2 linked regions of the Pueribacillus theae genome follow. The protein of the gene in region 2 interacts with the protein of the main gene of each other region in a pairwise test. Links are inferred from orthologs where the notes say so. Each region holds a gene or a part of one and is shown on either strand. Other genes may lie near its edges. The genes, in order: DCC39_RS09520 and DCC39_RS12625.

Evidence for each region.
Region 1: the proteins of DCC39_RS12625 (region 2) and DCC39_RS09520 interact in binary tests that used the Bacillus subtilis proteins (3 or more experiments, as listed by UniProt). The link is inferred for Pueribacillus theae from one-to-one orthologs.

The regions. Positions count from the first base shown.
Region 1 is NZ_QCZG01000017.1:22,841-34,713, forward strand. What follows is about bases 4,232-7,889. They hold DCC39_RS09520 (efflux RND transporter permease subunit), read right to left. Parts: upstream 7,519-7,889; coding sequence 4,432-7,518; downstream 4,232-4,431. Other genes in these bases: DCC39_RS09525 (TetR/AcrR family transcriptional regulator), read left to right, coding at 7,620-7,889. Outside these bases: DCC39_RS09485 (LysE family translocator), read left to right, coding at 1-39; DCC39_RS09490 (DUF421 domain-containing protein), read left to right, coding at 161-847; DCC39_RS09495 (nitroreductase family protein), read right to left, coding at 892-1,515; DCC39_RS09500 (winged helix-turn-helix transcriptional regulator), read left to right, coding at 1,669-1,992; DCC39_RS09505 (3-hydroxyacyl-CoA dehydrogenase), read right to left, coding at 2,053-3,207; DCC39_RS09510 (enoyl-CoA hydratase/isomerase family protein), read right to left, coding at 3,383-4,171; more of DCC39_RS09525, read left to right, coding at 7,890-8,453; DCC39_RS09530 (ABC transporter substrate-binding protein), read right to left, coding at 8,559-9,629; DCC39_RS09535 (ABC transporter permease), read right to left, coding at 9,626-10,426; DCC39_RS09540 (ABC transporter permease), read right to left, coding at 10,410-11,231; DCC39_RS09545 (ABC transporter ATP-binding protein), read right to left, coding at 11,221-11,873. UniProt on the Bacillus subtilis protein: Required for self-resistance to surfactin, an antimicrobial lipopeptide surfactant produced by B.subtilis. Also required for swarming motility.
Region 2 is NZ_QCZG01000027.1:13,987-25,439, reverse strand. The notes cover bases 4,592-7,829. They hold DCC39_RS12625 (MMPL family transporter), read left to right. Parts: upstream 4,592-4,950; coding sequence 4,951-7,629; downstream 7,630-7,829. Other genes in these bases: DCC39_RS12630 (MarR family winged helix-turn-helix transcriptional regulator), read left to right, coding at 4,592-4,947. Also shown: cytochrome bd oxidase small subunit CydS, read left to right, coding at 1-77; DCC39_RS12660 (DUF4870 domain-containing protein), read right to left, coding at 232-615; zinc metalloprotease HtpX, read right to left, coding at 669-1,550; DCC39_RS12650 (LemA family protein), read right to left, coding at 1,566-2,114; DCC39_RS12645 (SpoIIAA family protein), read left to right, coding at 2,259-2,615; DCC39_RS19470 (TlpA disulfide reductase family protein), read left to right, coding at 2,714-3,757; DCC39_RS12635 (coiled-coil domain-containing protein), read right to left, coding at 3,795-4,343; more of DCC39_RS12630, read left to right, coding at 4,501-4,591; DCC39_RS12620 (four-helix bundle copper-binding protein), read right to left, coding at 7,893-8,219; DCC39_RS12615 (flagellin N-terminal helical domain-containing protein), read left to right, coding at 8,420-9,688; DCC39_RS12605 (hypothetical protein), read left to right, coding at 10,597-10,884; DCC39_RS12600 (hypothetical protein), read right to left, coding at 10,965-11,216.

The sequences.
Region 1 (11,873 bases), on a different replicon or contig from region 2:
GCCATCATCGGGCTGCAAGTCGCCCTTAGCGAAAAATAACTGTGTCTCAGAATTTTCTCCAGACACCGTTATTTTTTTTATAAGCCCCAAACGAAAAAGGCTTATTTTTATTGTATCAGTGGTATTCATCTAAGTAAGGAATCGAAAGGGGAGTATTTCGATGGATTATTTGGATACCGCACTGAAGCTTATCATTGGACTGGCAGCACTGCTCGTTGTTATCCGCCTTCTCGGCAAGAAAGAAATGGGACAATTTACGCCGCTGGATTTCATTTATGCCTTACTTCTCGGTTCGATTATAGAAGAATCGCTTTATGACAAAAAAACAACAATTTTGCTCATGCTGTTTCAGATGGGAATTTGGGCGGCTGCGATTTATTTTGTTGAAGTGGTCATCCAAAGAAATGAAAAAATGCGAAATCTTATTAAAGGAAGGCCATCGATTATTATAAAAAACGGTGAAATTCATTCAGAACAAATGAAAAAGAACCATCTAGAATTTGAACAAATCAGGCAACTGCTTAGACAGCAAGGCATCTTTACTCTTCGGGAAGTCCGTGACCTCTATTTAGAGCCAGGCGGAACCATAAGCGTGAAAAAGTGGAGCGAGTTTGAAACTCTGTCAGCTAATGCCTTAGGGATAGATCTGGATGATGAGGCGCCTTCCATTGTACTTGTGGATAAGGGAAAAATTAAAGAGGATATGCTTCAATTTATAGGAAAAACAAAAAAATGGCTTCTGAAAAACTTGTCCGAGGAAGGCTATACAAATGTCGAAGATATTTTTTACTGTGAATGGACAGAAACCGATGGATTTTTTATTAAAACTTACAAAATGGTACGTTGAAAAAAACGAAAAAACAGCGTGCACTATGGCTCGCTGTTGTATGTTTACTTAAATATTTTCATACGTTCTTCAAGTGGCGCGAATTCTTTGTCTCCTGCAGGTGCAGTTGGCTTGCCAAATGGCATTTGTGCGTGTAGCAGCCATTCTTGCGGGATGCCCCACTCTTTTTTCACTTCATCATCAATGAGCGGTTGATAGTGTTGCAGTGATGCGCCAAATCCCTCCGCTTCCAGCGCTGTCCAAACGACATATTGAAGCATGCCTGATGAATGTTGGGAGTACATCGGGAATTTGTCGGCATATAAAGGAAATTTCTTCTGTAGTCCTTCCACAACGTTTTGATCTTCAAAAAACAGAACGGTTCCGTATCCGGCTGCAAAGGAATTCATTTTCTCTTCAGTTGGCTGAAAGTTTTCGGCAGGAACAATTTTTCTCAACGTTTCTTTCGTAATATCCCACAATTTTTGATGATGCTCTCCTAATAGGACCACAACTTTTCCGCTTTGTGAGTTATAAGCAGTTGGCGTATGCTTTACTGCAAATTGAATGATTTCTTCAATTTTTTCATCCGGGATAACCGGTTCATTGCTAATCGCATAGATAGAACGCCTTCCTTCCACCGCGGCATAAAAGTCTTTTGCTGTTTCTTTTTCTGTGTATATGCTCATGATTTCCCTTTCCTCCTATTTAAACCACTAAATAATAGTGATTCTTAAACTTGTTACTTTACGTAACTAATTATATTTTTAAAACTAAATGGTGTCAAGTAATTAGAAATATGGGTGTAATATGATAAAATAATGAGTAAGGAGTTGAAGAAAATGGAGGATAAATCTCCCATTTGCCCAAAGTTTGAAAAAGCCATTAATATTTTAGCGCATCGATGGACGGGTTTAATTATTTACCAATTGTTTTCGGGTCCACAGCGCTTTTCAGATATTAAATCCGCTGTCGGAATCAGCGGCAGGCTCCTTTCAGAACGGTTAAAATACTTGGAAAAAGAAGGAATCATTAAACGTGAAGTTTTCCCTGAAACCCCTGTGCGCATTGAATATTCATTGACGGAAAAAGGCAGCTCCCTTAAACCGCTAATGGATGAAATTGAAATTTGGTCGCAAAAATGGCTCCAAAGCGACGATAATTAAAAAACTGCCTGCTTCCACTATTTAATATGGAAAAAGGCAGTTTTGTTATTCTTCGTTTCTTTAATAAAAAATGGATTCAGGTTTTTTATACAATATGCCAGCCGGTTTTAGGACGGTTTTGTTTAATTCTTCACTAAGTGACTCAAGCCGTTTCGTAATAAAAGAAAGAGCAAACCCTCTGCTGCTTTCAATCGGCCCTACTGTGTCTCCTGTGCCCAAAACCATTGCCAGATCAATATCTTTTGGTGTTGCCACACCTTCTTCAACGAGCTTAGCGGCTTCATTCAGCTTCACGAATAGGATATCGTTCAATTCAATTTTGTCCGTTTTTTTATTGAGATCAATGGAAGGGCGACCATTTGACCAATCGTAAAACCCTTTTCCAGTCTTTTTGCCTAAATCGCCCTTGTCAACTTTTTCTGTAAGCAATCGACTGGGCGCATAATTAGGATGCAACACTTCCTTGTTATATTGACATGAATCATAAACAATATCTAGCCCTACATAGTCCATAAGCTCGAAGTGGCCCATTGGTTTTCCATGAGATTTTATTAAAGCATCAATTTCTTCCGGTTCTGCAATCCCCGCGTCAGCAATCGCTTCTATAAATACAGATACCGGTGCGTTCACTCGGTTAACAATAAAGCCGGGGCTATCTTTTTCTACCCGTACTGGGGTTTTATTCATTTTTAAGCATAGGTCATAGGCGGTCTGAATCGTTTCATCACTTGTTTCGCTTCCGCGAATGACCTCAACTAATTCCATGAGAATAACCGGATTAAAGAAATGCACGCCGACAACGCGATCTTTATTTTGAACATGTTCGGCAATTTTTGTAATACTCATATTTGATGTATTTGATGCAAGGATCGCCGTTTTTGGGGCAACTTCTCCCATCTGTTTAAATAGTTTTTGCTTCAAATCCAATATCTCCGGAACCGCTTCAAAAACAAATGAAGCGCTTGATAAAGCTTCTTTAAAATCCAACGTTGGATGTAAATTGCTGCGGGCTTCGTTTAATTCTTCTTCGCTAATTTTTTCTTTTTTTCTTAGTTTCTCTAAACTTTGATTGATCCTGTTTACGCCTCGGTCGATTGACTCCTTATTTACATCATATAAATAAACGGTTAACCCTCCGAGTATTGCTGCTTGGGCAATACCATGCCCCATGTCCCCTGCACCGATAACAGCAACATTTGAAATTTCCTTTTTCATAAAGCCCTCCTACTCCCGTTAAAAGTTTTTTTATATATCCTGTTTTTGGAATGAATTTTCGTTAAAACATTTATAAAGCAGGTGTCGTGAAAAGTCAAGAAATGACTAGTAAATTGCAGGCAAAACTTAAGCAGGGTAAAGAAGCGGGCATTCGGCCACGCTTCCTGACACTATTTTATCGCCCTTTAAATATAGGTTTTCTCTTTTCTGCAAAGGCTTTTATGCCCTCTTTTACGTCTTCTGTTCCGAAGCATACTCTTATTGAAGACAACTCTTGCTTTAATAATGTCTCAAGGTTGGAATCTTGGCTTGCTGCAAGGAGGCGTTTAGAGAAAGTCATCGCAATCGGCGGGCCTTCCGCAATTCCTTTTGCGAAATCCATCACACGCCCATGAAATTCTTCATCAGGATATACAGCATTCACAAGTCCGATTCGTTCTGCTTCCTCCGCATAAACATCTCTTCCTGTTAAAATTAATTCATTCGCTTTTGTTGGCCCGATAAGCCGCGGCAAAAAGTAAGTCATGCCCGCATCAGGGTTTAATCCTCTCCGTATGTACCCTGCAGTTACCCGTGCAGATTCAGACATAAACCGAAAGTCACAGCCGAGCGTTAAGGCAAATCCTGCTCCTGCAGCAATACCATTAATTGCGGCAATAACAGGCTTGTCGTTATGGACGATTCCCAATGCGAGTCTCCCAACCCAGCCTAAATTATCAACCTTCATCGCCCGAGTCATCGTAGCTGGATCCCTTTTGGAAAACTCTGATAAATCGAGCCCAGATGAAAAGCCTTTCCCGCTTCCGGTGAGGATGATCACTCTTACCTCATCATCCTTTGAAGCGTCTTCAATTGCCAGTTCAAGCTTGCTGCTTAGTTCATCATTAATGGCATTAAGCCTTTCAGGGCGATTCAGCTTAATTACTCTCACGCCATTTTCCGTCGTAATTTGAAGGACTCCCATCACCATACCCCCATTTTTAATTAATCCTCATCTCTTTCATTATCCATGAATCAAAATTTTTGTACAATACTTTATTGCAACAAAAAAGAGTTACGTCTAAAAAACCATAAAGTACATTGATAAATTTTAAAAGCCAGATGATATTTGTTAAAAACCACTTTTCTGTCATTTTGGCAAATGAACCTGATTTTTTGTATGTAGTTTTGCTAAAAATAGAAAGGGCCGTCACAGAAAATCATTCCTGGACAGCCCTTTGTTTCTTAGTTCTCCTCTATTTCCTTCCGGTTTTTCTTAAACATTTTTGATAGAATTTCATAAACAATCGGTACAATGAATAATGTTAACAAGGTTGAACTTGCTAAACCGCCAATGACCGTAATCGCAAGGTCTTTCGAAATTAATCCTCCGCCACCTTCAGCACCTGCAGCAAGCGGAATTAATGCGCCAATCGTTGCGATGGCTGTCATCAAAATGGGACGTAGACGGGTAGCACCCGCTTCTAAGATTGCATCGCGCATTCCCATACCTCCGCGTTCCATCCGGACAATTCGGTCTACCAGTACAATCGCATTTGTTACAATGATGCCAATGAGCATTAATAAACCCATCATTACGGTAACGGAAATGGTTTCACCGGCGAGAAACAAGCCAACAAATGAACCAATGACCGCAAATGGCAATGAAAACAGAATCGAAAACGGCGCGACACCTTCACCAAATGTGACAACAAGAACAAAATAGACGATCGCAATCGCAGCAAGCATGGACATACCTAATTGTGTGAAGGTTTCCTCCATATCGGCAGCAACACCAGCAACATCAACGAAAACACCTTTTGGTAAATCTAACTTATCAATCGCTTGTTCTACTTCAGAAGTTGCTTTTGAAATATCTTTATCGGTAATCGTTCCGGAAACCGTTGCATAATATTCGCCTTTACTGCGCGCTAACGTATTAAGCGTCGTACCTTTCTCAACAGTTACCAGCTCAGAAAGCGGCATTGTTGTATTTAATGCTGTTGGTACTTCCGTCTTTAACATGTCATCAATCGATTTTGGCTGTTCGGTTTGCTTTTGTTGAACAATGACATCTATTGAGTCGCCGTCCTTTTCTATTGTTGTCAACACTTCTTTTGTTGTTTGCGGCTTTAACATTCCTACAATTTGACCTGCTGTTAAGCCATATTTTAATAACTCATCTTGTTTGACGTTAAATGTATATTCAACATAAGCATCTTCCATATTGGAGGAAACATCCTCTAGTTGGCCATTTTCCTTCATAACATCTTCAACTTTTTTAACCGCTTCATTTAATTTATCTAAATCTTCACTATAGAAAGTGTAACTAATTTCATTCGATGAAAAGGACATCGAAGAAAAATCTTGGCTCTTCCATTCGCCTGATTGGTCGATAGTAAGAACATAATCTTCAATTTCCTTACGCACTTCAGGGAAATTCTTCATATCTGGATCAAAAATGACATACATAAGTGCCCCATTTGTGCCACCACCCATCATTAAGGCAGTAGGATCACCACTATCCGTTATCGAAACTTGAAGAATATCAATATCATCCCGTTTTAATAACTCCTGTTCGACTTCTTCCACATTTTCTAAAGTATCTTCATCTAGCTCACCTGTAGCAGGAGTATAAGTTAAATACATTACTTTTTCTTCTTCACTGCCTAAAAAACTAAAACCGATTAATGGAGTTAACATCAAACTTCCGACGAGTAAAGCAATCGTGAATAGCGAGGTTATTATCTTATGGTTTAATGTCCAGTTAAGACCGCCTTTATACCAATTTGCTAGTTTCCCGACCCCTTTATGCCTGCTTTTTCCTTTTTCACCATACAATTTTTTTCTAAATAAAAAGTGTGAGAGTGCCGGAACAATCGTAATGGCAACAAGTAATGATGCGCCCAAGGCAAAAGTCATCGTTAATGCGAATGGAAGAAATAACTCTCCTACTAACCCACCGACAAAAATGAGTGGCGCAAAAACCGCTACTGTTACAATGGTAGATGAACAGATTGGCCGAAACATCTCGATCGTTGCTTCACGAATGAGCGCACGTCCGGATAATTTTTCGCCTTCCAGATGGAGACGTCGATAAATGTTCTCAACAACGACAATTGAGTCGTCAATGACTCGTCCAATAGCTACCGTAATTGCCCCTAAAGTCATAATATTTAGTGTGATATCCATCCAATGTAATAGCAACAGAGCCATTAAGATGGAAACAGGGATGGATATGATGGATATCATCGTAGATTTGAAATCACGCAAGAAAAGCAGAATGATTAAAATAGCGATCAAACCACCGAACAATGCTTTCTCAATCATTGTCGTGACGGAATCTTCGATCGGCTCCCCTTGGTCAAGGGACACATCAATGACAAGGCCATCAATTTTTTTCTGCTCTTCTTTAATTAGCTTCTTCACACGGTTGACAACTTCTACCGTATTTGCTTCTTGCCCTTTCACAACTTGAATGGCAATGGCATCTTTTCCATTTGTGCGGGAAACAGATTCAACTTTGCCAACCAGTTCAACTTTGGCGATATCTTTTAGCTTTACAAAAGGGGATGGATTCGTTTCTGAAGGTGTGACAGGAATCAACATGTTTTCCAGCTCATCCAATGTCATAAATTTGCCATCAACTGCAACAGCTTGTTCCCCTTCTTCAAACTCATAAAGCCCTAATGAAACCGCTAAATTACTAGCTTGAATGATTTCTTTCACGGATTCTTCTGTTAAGTCCAGTGCTGCCATCTTTTCTTTATCATAGACAAGATCTACTTCCTCAATGTGTTGCCCTGTAATCGTTGCTGAAGCAACACCATCGAGCTTTTCAATTTTTGGCAGTAAAATATCTTGGACTGTTGACGTTAATTCTACAACATCCTCGGTTGTGCTACTTACGCTAAGAGCCACAACTGGCATCATATCCATGCTAATTGCCGAAACATCCGGCTCTTCTGTTCCTTCCGGTAAAGATACAGAATCTAATGCTGATTTCAGCTCTCGATTCGCTTCACCCATATCGATCCCATACTCATATTCCACTTGAATACTAGCAACATTAGAATAAGAATTGGAATAAACAGCCTTCACATTTTTTAAATTTTCTATCGCTTTCTCTATAGGAATAGAGACATCTTCCATAACCTGTTCAGGAGTTGCACCAGGATAAACATCTGTCACCATTAAGTATGGTACTGAAATATCTGGAATCATCTCCGTCTTCATGCGCGTTCCTGAATACAAACCGGAAAAAACAATAATAATGGTAAGTAACCAAACGGCTAACTTATTTTTTATTACAAAGTTAACTAAGCCCTTCACCTTTACACCAGCCCTTAAATTGATTTTTAAAACCCATTATCTTATAATAATGACTGAATGGTCAGCTGTCAATTAAAAGTTCATAAGGGAGAAGAATTACAATGGTAAAAAAACAGTTGATTATGGAAAAGGCATTGGAACTTTTTGCAAACCAAGGCTTTAGGGCAACTTCTGTTCAACAGATCACTGAACATTGCGGGATTTCTAAAGGCGCCTTCTATCTATCTTTTAAATCGAAAGATGAACTAATTTTAGCATTAATCGATCGTTTCATGATGAAAGCAATTGCCAACTTTGACCATATAGTCAAAAACACAAACAAAAATCAACTTTTATATGAATTTTACCGGGCATCCTATAATAATTTTCATCAGCACGCTGATTTCGCCAAAATTTTCATTAAAGAGACACAAACTTTTAATGAAGAGCTTATTAGCAAAATACGTTACTATGACCAGTTATTAGAGAAGTGCATTTTAACGATGATTGAACGTTTGTATGGGAAAAACGTTAAAAAATCTAAGTTTGACTTGCTCTATTGCATTAAAAGCTTTTTGAATATGTATGGGGAATTACTATTATTCAGCAATAACATCAAATTGGATATTGACTTACTCTCAAAATCACTTGTGGAAAAAACCAATTTATTAGCAAAAAATATTACCATTCCATTTATTACAGAACAACAATTTCAATTGATGAAATATAAAAGTGGTCTTGAAGAAATAACGAAAGAGGACATCATTGAAATGATTGAACAAAAAACGGAGGAAATCGAAGAATCGATCGAAAAGGAATCACTCATTCTTCTCAAACGAAACTTACACGACCCAAATTTGGCTCCTGCCATTGTAAAAGGCCTAATAGAAAACCTGCGCAATCATCCAGATTGCGAATGGATCGCTTATTTGCTGCGAAATTATTATCGCTTATAAGGGCAGGAGTCCGGGATTAAAATTCACAAAATGAGGTAGAGAAAAACGAACTGTTTATCTCTACCTCATTTGCTTTAGGGACTTTTAGACAAACCCCACTAAAAATTATTTTTTCATTTTAAACTCAAGAAATAAGTCATTGTAATGCCCGAGCATCTCAAGTCCAAGATTTTTATACACTTCAAGATGTTCACGCGTTTCTTCGTCTGGATAAAATCTTTCGTCCCCTGTTACTTCCGGATCCATCAAATCCATTGCCGCAACATTTGGTGTTGAATATCCGACGTAATCGGCGTTTTGGGCTGCGATTTCAGCGTCAAGCATGAAATTGATAAACTCATGGGCGCCTTCAATATTTGTAGCGGTACGTGGGATGACCATGTTGTCAAACCATAGGTTCGAGCCTTCCTTCGGCACAATGTAATCAATGTCTTCATTTTCATCCATCATATCAGCCGCTTGGCCCGACCACGTAAGCGCTACCGCCGCTTCGTTATTCACCATAAGTTGCGTCACTTCATCTCCAACGATTGCCTTCACGTTCGGGCTAAGTTTTTCCAACTTTTTTGCCGCTTCGTGCAATTGATCCAAATCGGTTGAATTTAATGAATAGCCAAGTGAATTCAATCCCATACCGATCGCTTCCCGTGCGCTGTCAACAAGAATAATTTGTTGGTTAAGGGATGGATCCCATAAATTGTCCCAGCTTTCGAACGTTTGCCCGTCAAGCAATTTCGGATTAAAAGCAACCCCAAGCGTTCCCCAAAAGTAAGGAATAGAATATTTATTTTCCGGATCAAAAGGCAAATTGAGGAAATAAGGGGCGATATTTTTAATGTTTGGAATCTTGCTGTAGTCAATCGGCAATAGCAGATCTTTCTCCCCCATTATTTCAACCATATATTCTGATGGAACGGATATATCATAAGATGTTCCGCCTTGCTCGATTTTTGCCATCATCGCTTCGTTCGAGTCAAATGTTTCATAGATAACTTTAATGCCGGTTTCCTTTTCAAATTGTTTGAGCAAATCCGGATCAATGTATTCTCCCCAGTTGTAAACAGTAATCGAGCCTTTTCCTGATCCGATGTGCCCTTTGTTTAACTGTGCGTTAATGATTAGCAAAATAACTGAAACAGCTAGAATGGCAAGGCCCACGCGTAAAATGCCTTTCATTTTTTCACCCCCGAAAGAGGAGTTTTCGCTTTGCTGCTTATAAAGTAATAGCCAACAACGAGCAGAACTGTTACGAGGAAGATAAGGCCTGATAAAGCATTAATCGTTAACGTGATGCCCGTACGCGCCATTGAATATATTTCGACGGATAAAGTAGAGAATCCATTGCCGGTAACAAAAAATGTCACAGCAAAGTCATCAAGTGAATATGTCAACGCAAGAAAGAACCCCGCAAAGATGCCTGGTTTAATAAACGGAATAATCACCCGAGTAAGAACATCCCGCTTCGTCGCTCCCAAATCGAGTGCCGCATCGATTAATGTCGGGCTCATTTCGTGAAGCTTAGGCAACAGCATAATGACAACAATCGGGATGCTAAAGGCAATATGTGCTACAAGCACGGATGCAAAGCCGAGCTTCACGCCAATCATCGTAAAAAAGATAAGAAACGATGCTCCAATAATGACATCTGGACTGACGATTAAAACGTTGTTTAATGACAAGACTGCCTTTCGCATCTGCTTATTGCGCATGAAATAGATGGCAAGCGCCCCAAAAATGCCGATCATTGTTGAGATAAGGGCTGATAACAACGCAATAACAACAGTGTTGGTTAAAATGATGATTAAACGCTTATCTTCGAACACAGCTGCATAATGCTCAAGCGTGAATGATTCGAAATTTGACATCCCGCTGCCTGAGTTAAATGAGTAGTAAATCAAATAAAAGATCGGGGCATACAGCACAATAAACACAAGAACCAAGTAGAGCTTAGGAAACTTATTTAATTTTTCCATTGTGTACCGCTCCCTTCTCGTTCCTTGTGATTGCCATAATGAGAAACATAGCCAATGTCAAGAAAACAGCCAGTGTCGAGCCCATGCCCCAATTCTGGGTTACGAGAAAATGCTGTTCGATTGCCGTTCCGAGCGTGATGACTTTGTTTCCTGCGATAAGGCGGGTAATCATAAACAAAGACAGAGCCGGGATAAAAACGACTTGCACACCTGATTTTACTCCATTCATCGTCATTGGCCATATGACTCTACGGAATGTTGTCCACGAATTTGCACCGAGATCGCGCGATGCATCGAGCAATACAGGATTCAATTTATCGAGCGAATTAAAAATAGGCAAAATCATGAACGGAATAAAAATATAGACGGAAACAAAAATAAAGCTAAAATCGGTAAACAATATTTGTTTTTCACTTATTCCAAACAACCCAAACAACGCATTGATCGGCCCATACAGCCCAAAAATCCCAATGAAAGCGTACGTTTTTAATAATAGATTGATCCAAGATGGGATGATAATTAACAATAGCCAGAGCTGCTTATTCTTTGTTTTTGTCAAAAAATAGGCAGTGGGATAGGCGACAAGCAATGAAAACAACGTAATCAGAAATGCATACCAAAATGAACTCACTGCCAGCTTTAAATAAACAGGCGAGAAAAAATTTTTATAATTGACGAACGTGAAATCTCCCGAAATGTCAAAGAAAGAATAATAAACGACAAGAGCAATGGGAGCAATGACAAAAAGCAAAATCCAGATGAAATACGGAACGGAATAAAGAAAACGAATCGGTTTATTGTTCATTGTTCCATACCCCATAGGCTTCCAATCTGGCGTCAAACTCTTCTTCGGTCTCGTTTAGCCGCATAATATGGATCTCTTCAGGACCGAAATCAAGCCCAACTTGTTCGCCGACTTGCGCCTTTTTCGTTGAATGGACAAGCCATTCATTCCCATCTTTGTCATAGGTCGACAATTCGTAGTGCACACCGCGGAACAATTGTGTATCAACCGTAACAGTCAATTTCCCTTTATCCACCGTCGTGAGTTCCAAATCCTCGGGCCGGATGACAACATCGACTTTCTCATTTAGGTGAAATCCCCCGTCAACACATTCAAATGTTTTGCCAGCAAATTCAACAAGGTAGTCTTTGATCATCGTACCTGAAACAATATTTGACTCGCCAATAAAATCAGCGACAAAACGGTTAATCGGCTCATCATAAATATCGATTGGCGTGCCAGATTGCTGAATGATTCCTTCGTTCATCACGAAAATTTCATCTGACATGGCAAGTGCCTCTTCTTGATCATGCGTAACAAAAATAAAGGTTTTTCCAAGGCGCTGCTGCAATTCTCGAAGCTCATATTGCATTTCAGTCCGCAATTTTAAGTCAAGGGCTGAAAGAGGCTCATCAAGCAAAATAACTTCAGGATCGTTAACGA
Region 2 (11,453 bases):
TTGTGTTCGCGTTTTGCGCAGCATTAAAAGATGAACCTGTTCAAAAAAATGCTGATCAATCATCAATTTCGAAATGAAGGAGCAATTTTGGGAAAGCTGCATGGCGGAATTGGTAGCCAATTGAAATTCAGAACACTCATTTTGTAAAGAAGCAACCGCCTTTCGATATTCAATCAGTGAGGCGGTTACTTTCGTTACGTAACAAATAGCGGATGCAATAAGTGAGCAGGGTTACGTATTCGTTTTGCCATTAAAACTTTCCAATAAAGTATCCGCGATATCGCTTGCAATGGGAATCCGAATGCGTTCATGATGGTAAGCTTTGGCCATAAGAACGATCCATAGTACGAAACCTAGGAAAGAGACAAGCATGCTAAGAAGCCATCCAACAAAAGGAACAAAGCCAAGGACAAAGCCTGCAATCCAAAGCGAGACGAAAACAACGATGGATTGCATCGCATGAAATTTGACAAACCGGCTATCTTTTTCCAAAATCGTGAAAATAATACCTGTAATAAAAGTCCCTAAATAACAGAGCAGCCCGGCGATATTTTCTTCCAAACCGGTTGAGGATTTATGATTATTCGGGGGAAACACCTCATTCTTATCTTCCATATGCACCTTCCTTTCTGTGAAATTAGGAATACCTGTCTTTGTTTGCTACCAGATTACATCTTTTCCAACCGTTCAATTCGGCTTTCAATCGGTGGGTGTGTGGCAAATAAGCTGCTTTTTCTTCTTTTTTTCTTAAACGGATTTGAAATATACATGGCTGCCGTTGCGTCTTTGGCCTGTTTCACTTCTTCCGGGCTTTGGCTGATTTTTAGTAACGCGTTTTTTAAGCCTGTCGGGTTTCGTGTAAATTCAACAGCCGAGGCATCTGCCAAATATTCGCGGTTTCGTGACACCGCAAAATGGACAAATTGCGCAGCAAGCGGAGCTAAAATAATCAAGATTAAGGCAATGATTAGTAATGCAGGATGCGTTTTCTGGTTCCGGCTTCTGCCGCCGCGGAAATACAGCATGCGTGAACCGAAATCGGCAATGATGGCAATGACTCCGACAAGTGCAATGCAAATCGTCATAAGCCGGATGTCGTAATTGCGGATATGTGCCAGTTCATGGGCCGCGACGCCAGCCAATTCTTCTCTGTTCAGCCTATCCAGCAACCCTGTCGTGAAGGCAACACTGCCATTTTCAGGCTTTGTCCCTGTCGCGAAGGCGTTTGGCGCCGGATCATCCACAATATAGATTTTTGGCATCGGAACGTTGGCTGCTATGGACAACTCTTCGACGATATTAAACAGCATCGGGTTGTCTTCTTTTTTAATTTCCTTTGCGCCGGACATGCTTAGCACCTGGGAATTCGCCGTCATGTATGTCGTCGGAAGATAGAAAGCCAGAATGACCAATGTAATAATAAGCCCGGAATAATAGTCGCCATTGAGTAAGTAGCCTACACCCCATCCAAGTGCGGTTACAGTCAAACTGAATAGAAGCATGAGCCAGATCGTTTTTCGTTTATTTTGTTCAATCTGTTTATAGAGCATCGTATGTCACCTTAATTAGAAAGAAACTTGTGGAACTTCACGCTCTTCTTCAGGAATGGACAGCTGTTCATGTGGCTGGAATCCGAGCATTCCTGCAATAAGTACGGTAGGAAAAGTTTCCCGTTTAATATTGTACTGCGCAACCGTTTTATTATAGAGCTGCCTTGAGTAGGCAATTTTGTTTTCGGTTGATGTCAATTCCTCTTGCAACTTCAAAAAGTTTTGGTTCGCTTTTAAATCCGGATACGCCTCTTTTAACGCAAAAAGGGATCGAAGCGCGCCTTGCAGCTGGTTATCGGCTTCAATACGTTCCTGCGGGCTTCCTGAAACAAGTTGGTTCCTCGCCTGGATGACTTTTTCCAGCGTCTCTTTTTCGTGTGAGGCATAGCCTTTCACCGTTTCAACCAAATTTGGAATCAAATCGTGCCGGCGTTTTAATTGAACGTCAATTTGGCTCCACGCTTCTTTGATCCAGTTGCGCAATTTCACAAGTGAATTGTAAGAAGCAATGAAAAAAATAACTAAAAGTACAACAATGGCAATCAATACAATCGCTAAAATCATACGCCCTCTCCTTTACAACCTTATTCATTTATATTATTACATTAACATATTAAACTTTGAATTTGGGTATTCTGAATGTTTCAAATGAAGAAAAGAAGGGAATTTTTGCTACATAGGATTATATTCCAAAAGAGGAGGATGGTTATGTTATCTTTTCTCCCTAGCAAAGATGAGAAAACCATTGCGATACAATTTGAGGGCAAAGCAACGAAAGAAGACGCGGAGAATTTGGATAATAAAGTGGAGGAGCTGTTCCGCTCAGAAGAACCGTTTAATATTTTGGCGATATTGTATGAGGTGGAAGGCTCGACAGTCAAAGGAATGATGGAAGGCATTAAATTTGATGCGAAGCGGTGGAAGCAGTTGCAAAAGCTGGCTGTCGTAAGTGACAGAGAATGGGTTGCACGAATGACGAACATAGGCAAATATTTGCCTGGCATCCAGTCGAAGCATTTTGAGAAAGATGAACTTGAACAGGCATGGGAATGGATTAAAGAATAAAATAAGATTTATCCATCGAAAGGGCTGCTTAAAGTCCTTTCGTTTCTTTATGCTTTCTTAACAAAATGGCGTTATGATAGAAGAAGAGGTGAGTTGCAGTGGGAGATGCGTGGGTTATCGGGCCGTTAATTATCCAACAGAAATGGGCAATCTATATGATTACGATCATCATGACGTATATTATTTTGCGAATCGCAGTAAAAATAAAAGCAGTCGAACTTTCAATTCTTGATCTTTTATGGAATGCTTTCTTCCTATTTTTAGTCGTGTATAAGCTAAGCTATTCGCTGTTTCACCCAATGGCAGTTGTAAAAAATCCTCTTTCCCAACTGTATTTTACGGGTGGAGGAAAAGGTGCCATTCTCGGTTTACTTGCAGCTTTTGCTTATTTTTACTATAAGAGCAGACGTGATACTCTTTCATTTCGCCAACTTATTGAGTTTGCGGTGGCAGCAGTCGTGTCGGCTGTGGGGATTAATCAAGGCTTGGCTGCGCTTTTTGCTTGGCCTTATTCTAATGTTCTCTTTTATCAGAGCGCATTTGCACTTATTCTTTTATTCTGTTGGTTTTTTAACTTGAAAAAATTAATGCCATACATACTTTTAATTGGGTTGATTGGCTGGGGCATTTATGATTTTTCGAGCGAATCAGCTAAAACGCCAATAGAGAATGAAATGGAAACAAATGGTTCTTCAACCAAAGAAGAACAAGGAGTTGCAGTTGGATTGAATAAAGGCAACCTTGCGCCAAATTTCACACTTCAAACATTGCAAGGTGAAACAGTAACATTATCTGATTTTCGAGGAAACAATGCCATTCTTAACTTTTGGGCGTCATGGTGCCCGCCATGCCGTGCGGAAATGCCGGATATGCAGAGGTATTACGATAAAAATAAAGATGAAAATTTCACGATTTTAGCGGTGAATATGACAGCGACCGAAAGCAGTCAAAAAGGGGTCAATCAATTTATCGAAAAATTGGGCGTTACTTTTCCTGTTGTACTTGACATCAATAATGAAGCAACAGATACTTACCAAATTATGGCGTATCCAACAAGCTATTTCGTAGATAAAAACGGTTTAATCCAATACAAAGTTATCGGTGCGATGAATGAGGATATGATGAAAAGACAAGGAAATTGATGAAGTCATTTTAACAGCGTGCATCATTTTTAGTGGCTTATTGCTTTTTCAATCGGTAGATTTCTAAATCAAGCTGTGCGGTCTTTTGGAAGTTATACGCAATATCAGTTTCAAGGTGGCCAAGGGTATGTTGAACTTCTTTAAAACGTTGCGTCATTTCAGTTCTAGTTCCCTGTTGTCCTGTCATAATAATTTGGAGAGCCGTTTTCGTTTCAGTTCGGAAATCTTTTAATTCAGTTTCAAGATTACCCACATCGACGGTTAATTTCTTTTGTCCTTTCTCTATGTTGCCGACACGCTTGGCCAGTTCTGTTTGCCCTTTTTCCATATTGCCTACACGCTTGGTCAGTTCTGTTTGTCCATTTTCAATATTGCTCACACGTTTGGTTAATTCCTTTTGCCCGTTTTCAATATTGCTCATACGATTCTCAATACTGCTTACACGCTCGCTTAGTTCTTTTTGCTCGTTTTCAATATTGCCTACACGCTCTGTTAACTCTTTTTGCCCCGTTTCAATATGTTCTAAACGGCGGTTGACATTCTGGAGTTCTTTTAAGATTAAGTCAAATGGCTGTTGGCCTGACATTGGTTATTCTCCTTTCATTAATTAATTGAGAAAATTGTCAATTCATCGTATTGCTTCCATTTTATCATTGTTTGTCCAGATAACAAGGGATAAAAATATGCATTGACACAAAAACGTTTACCCCCTAAACTGTTAATTAGTTTAGGGGGTAAACCAATTGAAAGAAAAACTGAAAGAAGCCATCGATTTGTTTGAAGAGGTTATGATCTACGGAACAGAACGAGTCATGAAATCGATGGATCTCCCGCTTTGGCAAGAATATTCGCCAGAACAAATCCAAGTGCTGAAAATTCTTTCTGCCCATGGAAAGGCGACGAGTGCGCAGCTTGCTGATTTTCAAGGTGTCCATAAAAGCGCCATTTCAAACCGGATTAAAAAGCTTGAAGAAAAAGGCTTAATCAGCTTGGAATCTGATGAACACGATCGCCGTTCAAAGGTGATTAGCCTTACAGAGCAAGGAAAGCAAGTTGTTCAAATTTCAGATGAAGCCATCTATCAAAGTATCGAAAAATTATTTTTAGGAAAAGTAGATGAAAAAGAATTAGACGAATTCCTTTTCATTTTTCAAAAACTGAAAGACATTTTGAAATTAAAGGGGATGTAGCGGTTGAGGTTTATTTTAAAATTCAAGTGGATCATCGTTTTTGCGCTCATTTCACTTTCAATCGGATTATTTTTCAGTTCGCCGGATTTAACAAAACAGGCGGAGGAAGCGGGAACATTCCAGCTTCCGGATGATGCGGCTTCATCGAAAGCAGCAGATATTCTGGAGAAAGCTGGTGCGGCGGAAGAGACGCTGTCACTCGTTTATCCGTTAAAAAAAGAAGTCGACGCTCCGTTAAAGAAAGAAATAACGGCTACGGCTAAGAAGATAAAAGCGCTTGGTGAGCCTGTGGCGGACGTGCTTGAACCGTTTGAAAGCGAAGAAATGGAAGAACAGCTCGTTTCAGAAGATCGGAAGACAGTGCTCGTTCCCATTACAGTCAACGGCTCAGATGACGAGATTGTCGACTTGGCCGACAAAATCCGCTCAGAAATTTTACCGGAAAATGAAACAGTCTATTTAACGGGAGAAGCCTTAATTAACCATGATGTGAATGTTAGCGCACAGGAAGGGCTAAAACGGACAGAAGTGATTACGGTCATTCTTATATTCGCGCTCTTGCTTCTCGTTTTCCGGTCGCTCGTCACACCATTCATTCCTCTCATCGCTGTAGGGATCACATATCTTCTTAGCCAATCGATCGTCGCGTATTTCATTGATTGGTTCGGCTTTCCGGTATCAAATTACACGCAAATTTTTCTCGTCGCCGTGTTATTCGGGATTGGGACAGATTACTGCATTTTGCTGTTAAGCCGGTACAAGGAAGAACTGCTCGCTGGGCATGAAGTGGAAGATGCCATCGTCAACACATACAAAACAGCGGGCCGGACCCTCGCCATAAGCGGGCTGGCGGTATTTATCGGCTTTGCAGCGATTGGTTTTGCTGACTTTCCTATTTTTAAATCGGCGGTCGGTGTCGCAGTTGGTATTGCCGTTCTGATTGTTGTGCTATTTACAGTGCTTCCGTTTTTCATGGCAATGTTAAAAGATAAATTGTTTTGGCCTTCCAAAAAAGCGGCATCACACCAAGACAGCAAGATTTGGATTGCTTTCAGTAAAGTGTCCGTCATGAGGCCGCTCCTTTCAATCCTAATTGTCGCTGTTATTGCAATCCCGCTTTTGTTCACGTATGATAACGATTTATCGTACAACACAGTGGACGAAATCGGCAAAGGCTATGAATCTGTGAAAGGGCTTGACGCCATCTCGGCTGGTTTTGGGGAAGGGGATTCACTTCCTGTTCAAGTCATTTTGAAAAAAGACAAAGCAATGGTGAATGAGAAAGATGTTCCTTATCTCGAAGGAATCAGCCGTGAAATTGAAAAAGTCGAAGGTGTGAAGCAAGTAAGGACAATTACACGTCCGGCTGGCGAGATGATCGAGGACTTATACATCGATCATCAACTAGGATTGATGGCAGACGGCCTTCGTGATGCGAACGAAGGTCTTTCAGAAGTGCAAAAAGGCCTCGAACAAGTGCAAAATGGATTAAATAACGCTGCATCAAGCCTTCCTTCAGGATCCCAAGCTTCATCAGGCGGGACACAATTAAAACAGGCAGCAGCGGGAATCGGGCAAATTAATGAACAAATCGGCTCCATATCCGGCGGCTTACAGCAAGGCATGCCTGCCCAGCAAGCGGTTGGGGGACTCGAAGCGCTTCGTCCAGAATTAGGAAAAATCAGCCAAGGCATCAACCAAGCTGCAGGACAAATTGAAAGCCAAGGCGGGCAAGTCGGAAGCTTGAGCTCAGGGTTAGGTTCCCTTTCATCAGGTGTCGACGAATCGAACAAAGGGCTTGGCGAAATCAGCGAAGGCTTGGAAGAGATCGCCTCTACAATGGAAGAGATGAGCCATTCGAAAGGGATTCGGGACACAGGCATTTTTATTCCAGAAGGCACATTGAAAGAAAAAGACTTTGAGCCTGTGATTGAACGGTACACTTTTGGCAAGGAAACGGGGATTTTGTTTGAAGTTATCCTTGAAGACAACCCGTATTCTTCTGAAGCCATCGATACCGTAAAACTTATTGAAGAAAGCGTTGAACGTGCTGTTATTGGAACCCCGTTTGAAGATGCGGAATTAGCATACAGCGGTGTAGCAAGCATGAATGCCGATCTTCAGGACATTTCGTCGAACGACTTTACGCGTACAGTAACGATTATGCTCATCAGCCTCTTTCTCGTCTTGGCGATTTTGTTCCGTTCGATCATCATGCCGCTTTATATGATTGGATCGCTTGCGCTCACGTATTTTACATCAGTATCCGTCGCGGAGCTTATTTTCGTAAATTGGCTTGGCTATGACGGCATAACCTGGGCCATGCCATTCTTCGGATATGTCATGTTGATTGCGCTTGGTGTAGATTATTCCATCTTCCTCCTTGACCGATTCAGGGAAGAAAGCCTGAACGGCTTGGATGTGCAAGAGGCTCTCACCGTTTCGATGGCGAAAATGGGAACCGTTATTATAACTGCAGCGATCATTCTCGCCGGAACATTTGGCGCGATGATTCCTTCAGGAGTTTTAAGCCTTATTCAAATTGCGACCATTGTTATCACTGGATTGCTTTTGTACGGCATTATCATTTTGCCGCTCTTGATTCCGGCAATTACAGTGTCATTTGGAAATGGCGTTTGGTGGCCGTTTAAATCGGTAGTTCAAAAAGTGCGGGAAAAATAACTGTCGAATTTCTTTGTCAGCTTCGTTCTTGCGGTACTCACGTAATTGAAAGGAGTTATGCACCTGCGTCTACGAGCATTGCTCCGAAGCGTGCTTCCTCGGTGCAACTCGCAGCGGGTCATAGTTGTGTTGCTCGTCGCTGCGTTCTTCAGAACTTTGCTTCCTCGAACTTCTCGGTTCTTTTTTTCCTCCTTTTTGAACTTTCATTGAAAAATATAAAAGAAGCGTTCATTCCTTCAATTGGAGTGAACGCTTTCTGTATGTTAAGCAGCCATTTTTCGGCAGGCCTCTGCACATTTGAAGCACGCTTCTGCACAACGCTGGCAATGTTCGTGGTCATGCTTTTTGCATTCCTCGCCGCACGCTTCGCAAATTGTCGCGCATAGCTCACAGATTTGCTTTGCGAAAGGGCTGTTTGACTGCATCGCCTTCACAGCAAACGCGCACATATCCGCACATTCGCGATCAAGGCGAATGCACTCCGCCATCATTTTCACATCTTCTTCACTCAAGCACGCGTCAAAGCAATGATTGCACGCTTCCGTGCATTCAAGGCAAGCTTTGATGCATTCTTCATAAGTTGCGTTCATTGAAAAAACCTCCTTTTTTTCGTTGGTTGTACCCTTCCCTTTGGAATTTTTATCGAAACATGATAGAAGATTAAAAAACAATTAAACTATTTCAATCAACTGCCGATATAAAAAGTGAGCAGGGAAATCAAGAAGATTCTACCGCTCAACAGTCACACAAGGACGTGGGCTAAAAACAACTATATGGAGGTAGAAAAGGAATGATTATCAATCACAACATTTCAGCACTTAACACACATCGTCAGTTAACTGCTAACAACAATGCGGTATCAAGTTCACTAGAAAAACTTTCTTCTGGACTAAAGATTAACCGTGCAGGAGATGACGCAGCTGGACTTGCGATCTCTGAGAAAATGCGTGGGCAAATTAGAGGTCTAGAAATGGCTTCCAAGAACGCACAAGATGGTATCAGCTTGATACAAACTGCAGAAGGAGCACTTAACGAAACTCATGCAATCCTTCAAAGAATGCGTGAACTTTCTGTACAAGCATCAAACGATACGAATACAGCATCTGATAGAGATGAAATTCAAAAGGAAATTAGTCAACTTATTGAAGAGATTGATAGAATTGCCAACACTACTGAATTTAACACCAAAAATTTATTAAATGGTGCAAGTGGTTTAAGTGTAGGAGATGGTACACAAATTGGTTTGGCAAGTGCTGGTCCTAACACTAAACAAGGTACTTATAATGTAAATGCAAACGATGCAACCTTAGCTACTCATGCTGCTACTGAAACTGCAACTGGTGCGACTGCATCCGCAACGGTTGTAGGTGCAGGAACGTTAACAATTAACGGGATAGATATTGCTGTAGCAAGTACGGATACTTATCAAGATTTAGCGGATAAAATTAACGCAAGTGTTTCTGGAGTTGTGGCTGATTTTGAAGGTGAAGATAGTACTTTCCGTATTCGTAGTGCAGATGTAGGAGGTTCAGCTAGCTTAAAAGTTGCTGAGAGTGCTGACATAATTGCGGGAGTAGATTATACTGGTGACAATGCGTTAGAAACATCAGGTACTAATGCATCAGGTCTAACAACAAGTAATTTCGGCACTGGCGCAAGCTTAACTTATGATGGAAACAAAGTTACTGTTCATGGCGGTGACGCTGATGGTCTATCATTCGAACTTAGAGATAATACTGCAGCCACCACTATTACAGTGAATGGATCATTGAATTTCCATATTGGAGCAAACGAAGGTCAATCTATGAGCGTAAGTATTAATGCAATGGATGCAACCAATTTGGGAGTAAAGGGAATTGATGTAACTACGACTACAGGTGCTGAAAAAGCAATCACTGTAATTCAAAACGCAATTGATTCAGTTTCTGCTGAACGTGCTAAACTTGGAGCAGTACAAAACCGTTTAGATCATACAATTAATAACTTAGGTGCTTCAGCAGAAAACTTAACAGCTGCAGAATCACGTATTCGTGACGTTGATCATACCGAAGCTGCTTAAAGCAGTATGAGGTATAGTCGTCCTAACTGGTAACGGTTAGTGATTATGATCGGGTGAATTGCTGGAACCCCCTTAGAGCTTGTCTTACCACAACGAAGTCGGAAACGACAATCGTGAAGGTTTGAAAAAAGATGAGATTGGGCAATCAGCAGCCAAGCGCCTGTGGCGAAAGCCTGGCGAAGGTTCAACGACTAGGATATACCATCTAAAAGCTTTTAGCTCAAGATGATGAAATCCATAGGTGAACAAGGAAGTCGCAAACCCTTGGAATCCGAAGTGCCCGACCCCTACTAGATTGCTAGAGGGTGAAGATATAGTCTAGTCACTTGTGAAAGCAAATGTTCGCACGATGGCGAAAGAGATGATGGAGTTCACGAAGAACAACATCCTAACTCAAGCGGCACAAGCAATGTTAGCTCAAGCACAACAAAGCCCTCAAGGAGTATTACAACTTCTAAGGTAATGTTGTGAACGGGCGTCTAATCTGGTAACAGGTTAGAACATAACTGGGTGAATTGCTGGAACATCCTAAAGTGTCTTGTACCACAACGAAACTGGAAACGGTAAACGTGACGGTTTGAAAAACAAGACAATGAAACAATGGACAATCAGCAGCGAAGCTCCTGTAGAGAAATCTTGGAGAACGTTCAACGACTAGAATGTACTACCTAACGCGAAAAGCTACGGTAATGAGATTCGTAGGGTGATGAAAATCATTCGAAGTGCCCAGCCCCTATCAAACATATAGGGTGAAGATATAGTCTATTCTATGATCGAAAGACATAGCGGCAAAGCAAGCCAACCAAACTCCACAAGGCGTACTACAACTTCTTCGTTAATATTACATTTGAATGGGACTCTAGCTTTGCTAGGGTCTCTTTTGAATTTATTGAAAGTGAGGAAAAGAGATGGAAGAAAGGGTAAAGGTTATTCCATTATTCTTGGAAGGCGATACGTATAAGGTGAATATCGTAGTTTCTAATATAACAGAAAATGTTATGATTAATGGGACATGTAGAAATTCATATGTAGTCAGTATTCCGGAGTGGAGATGGTCGGTTGAAACAGGGGCATCTTTATGTCATGAATCTTATTGGCAAGATAATTTAAGAGACAATATAGATTATGCATTAGAAAAATATATTCCTGAAATATCTAAAAAACTTTCCAACATCAATATGAAAAAGATTTTTTAATCGAGATTTTTAGTGGCAATTCTGAAATTTAAAGATATTATTAAAACTTTTAAGGCTTGTTCTGTCCATTCCAACTTCATTTATAATTTACCTTGCTGAATCATTTCAATGACTTTTTCTGATGTGTAAGTTTTTCCATCCAATATGTCCTTTTTTGCTTGAAGTAATTTTTGTTTTAAATCCAGGTCGTATTCGATATCTTCTGAAACTGTTGTTTCCGGTTCTTCAATTAAAGAAAAGTGATACTTCTTTCCGTCTATTTCAATGACTGTTTCTCCATCGCTGATAATTTCTTTCATAACTTTTGCGATATTTCCGTCAAATTTTTTCATAAAAGCAGCCTCCTTATCCGAATGATGGCATTTTGGTCAGTCTCCACTACATTCAATTTCAACATTAATAGCCAATGATCCTTAATCAGGGTCAATGGCTGTTTTATTATGCATTCATTCAGTATTGGAAGTGAATGACCTTTGTATATTGAGACATTCGCACAATGGTTACAATACGAAAGAAAAATCAAATTCAAGGGTGGAATAATTGTTGAACTAATGAGCTTCCATATCTGT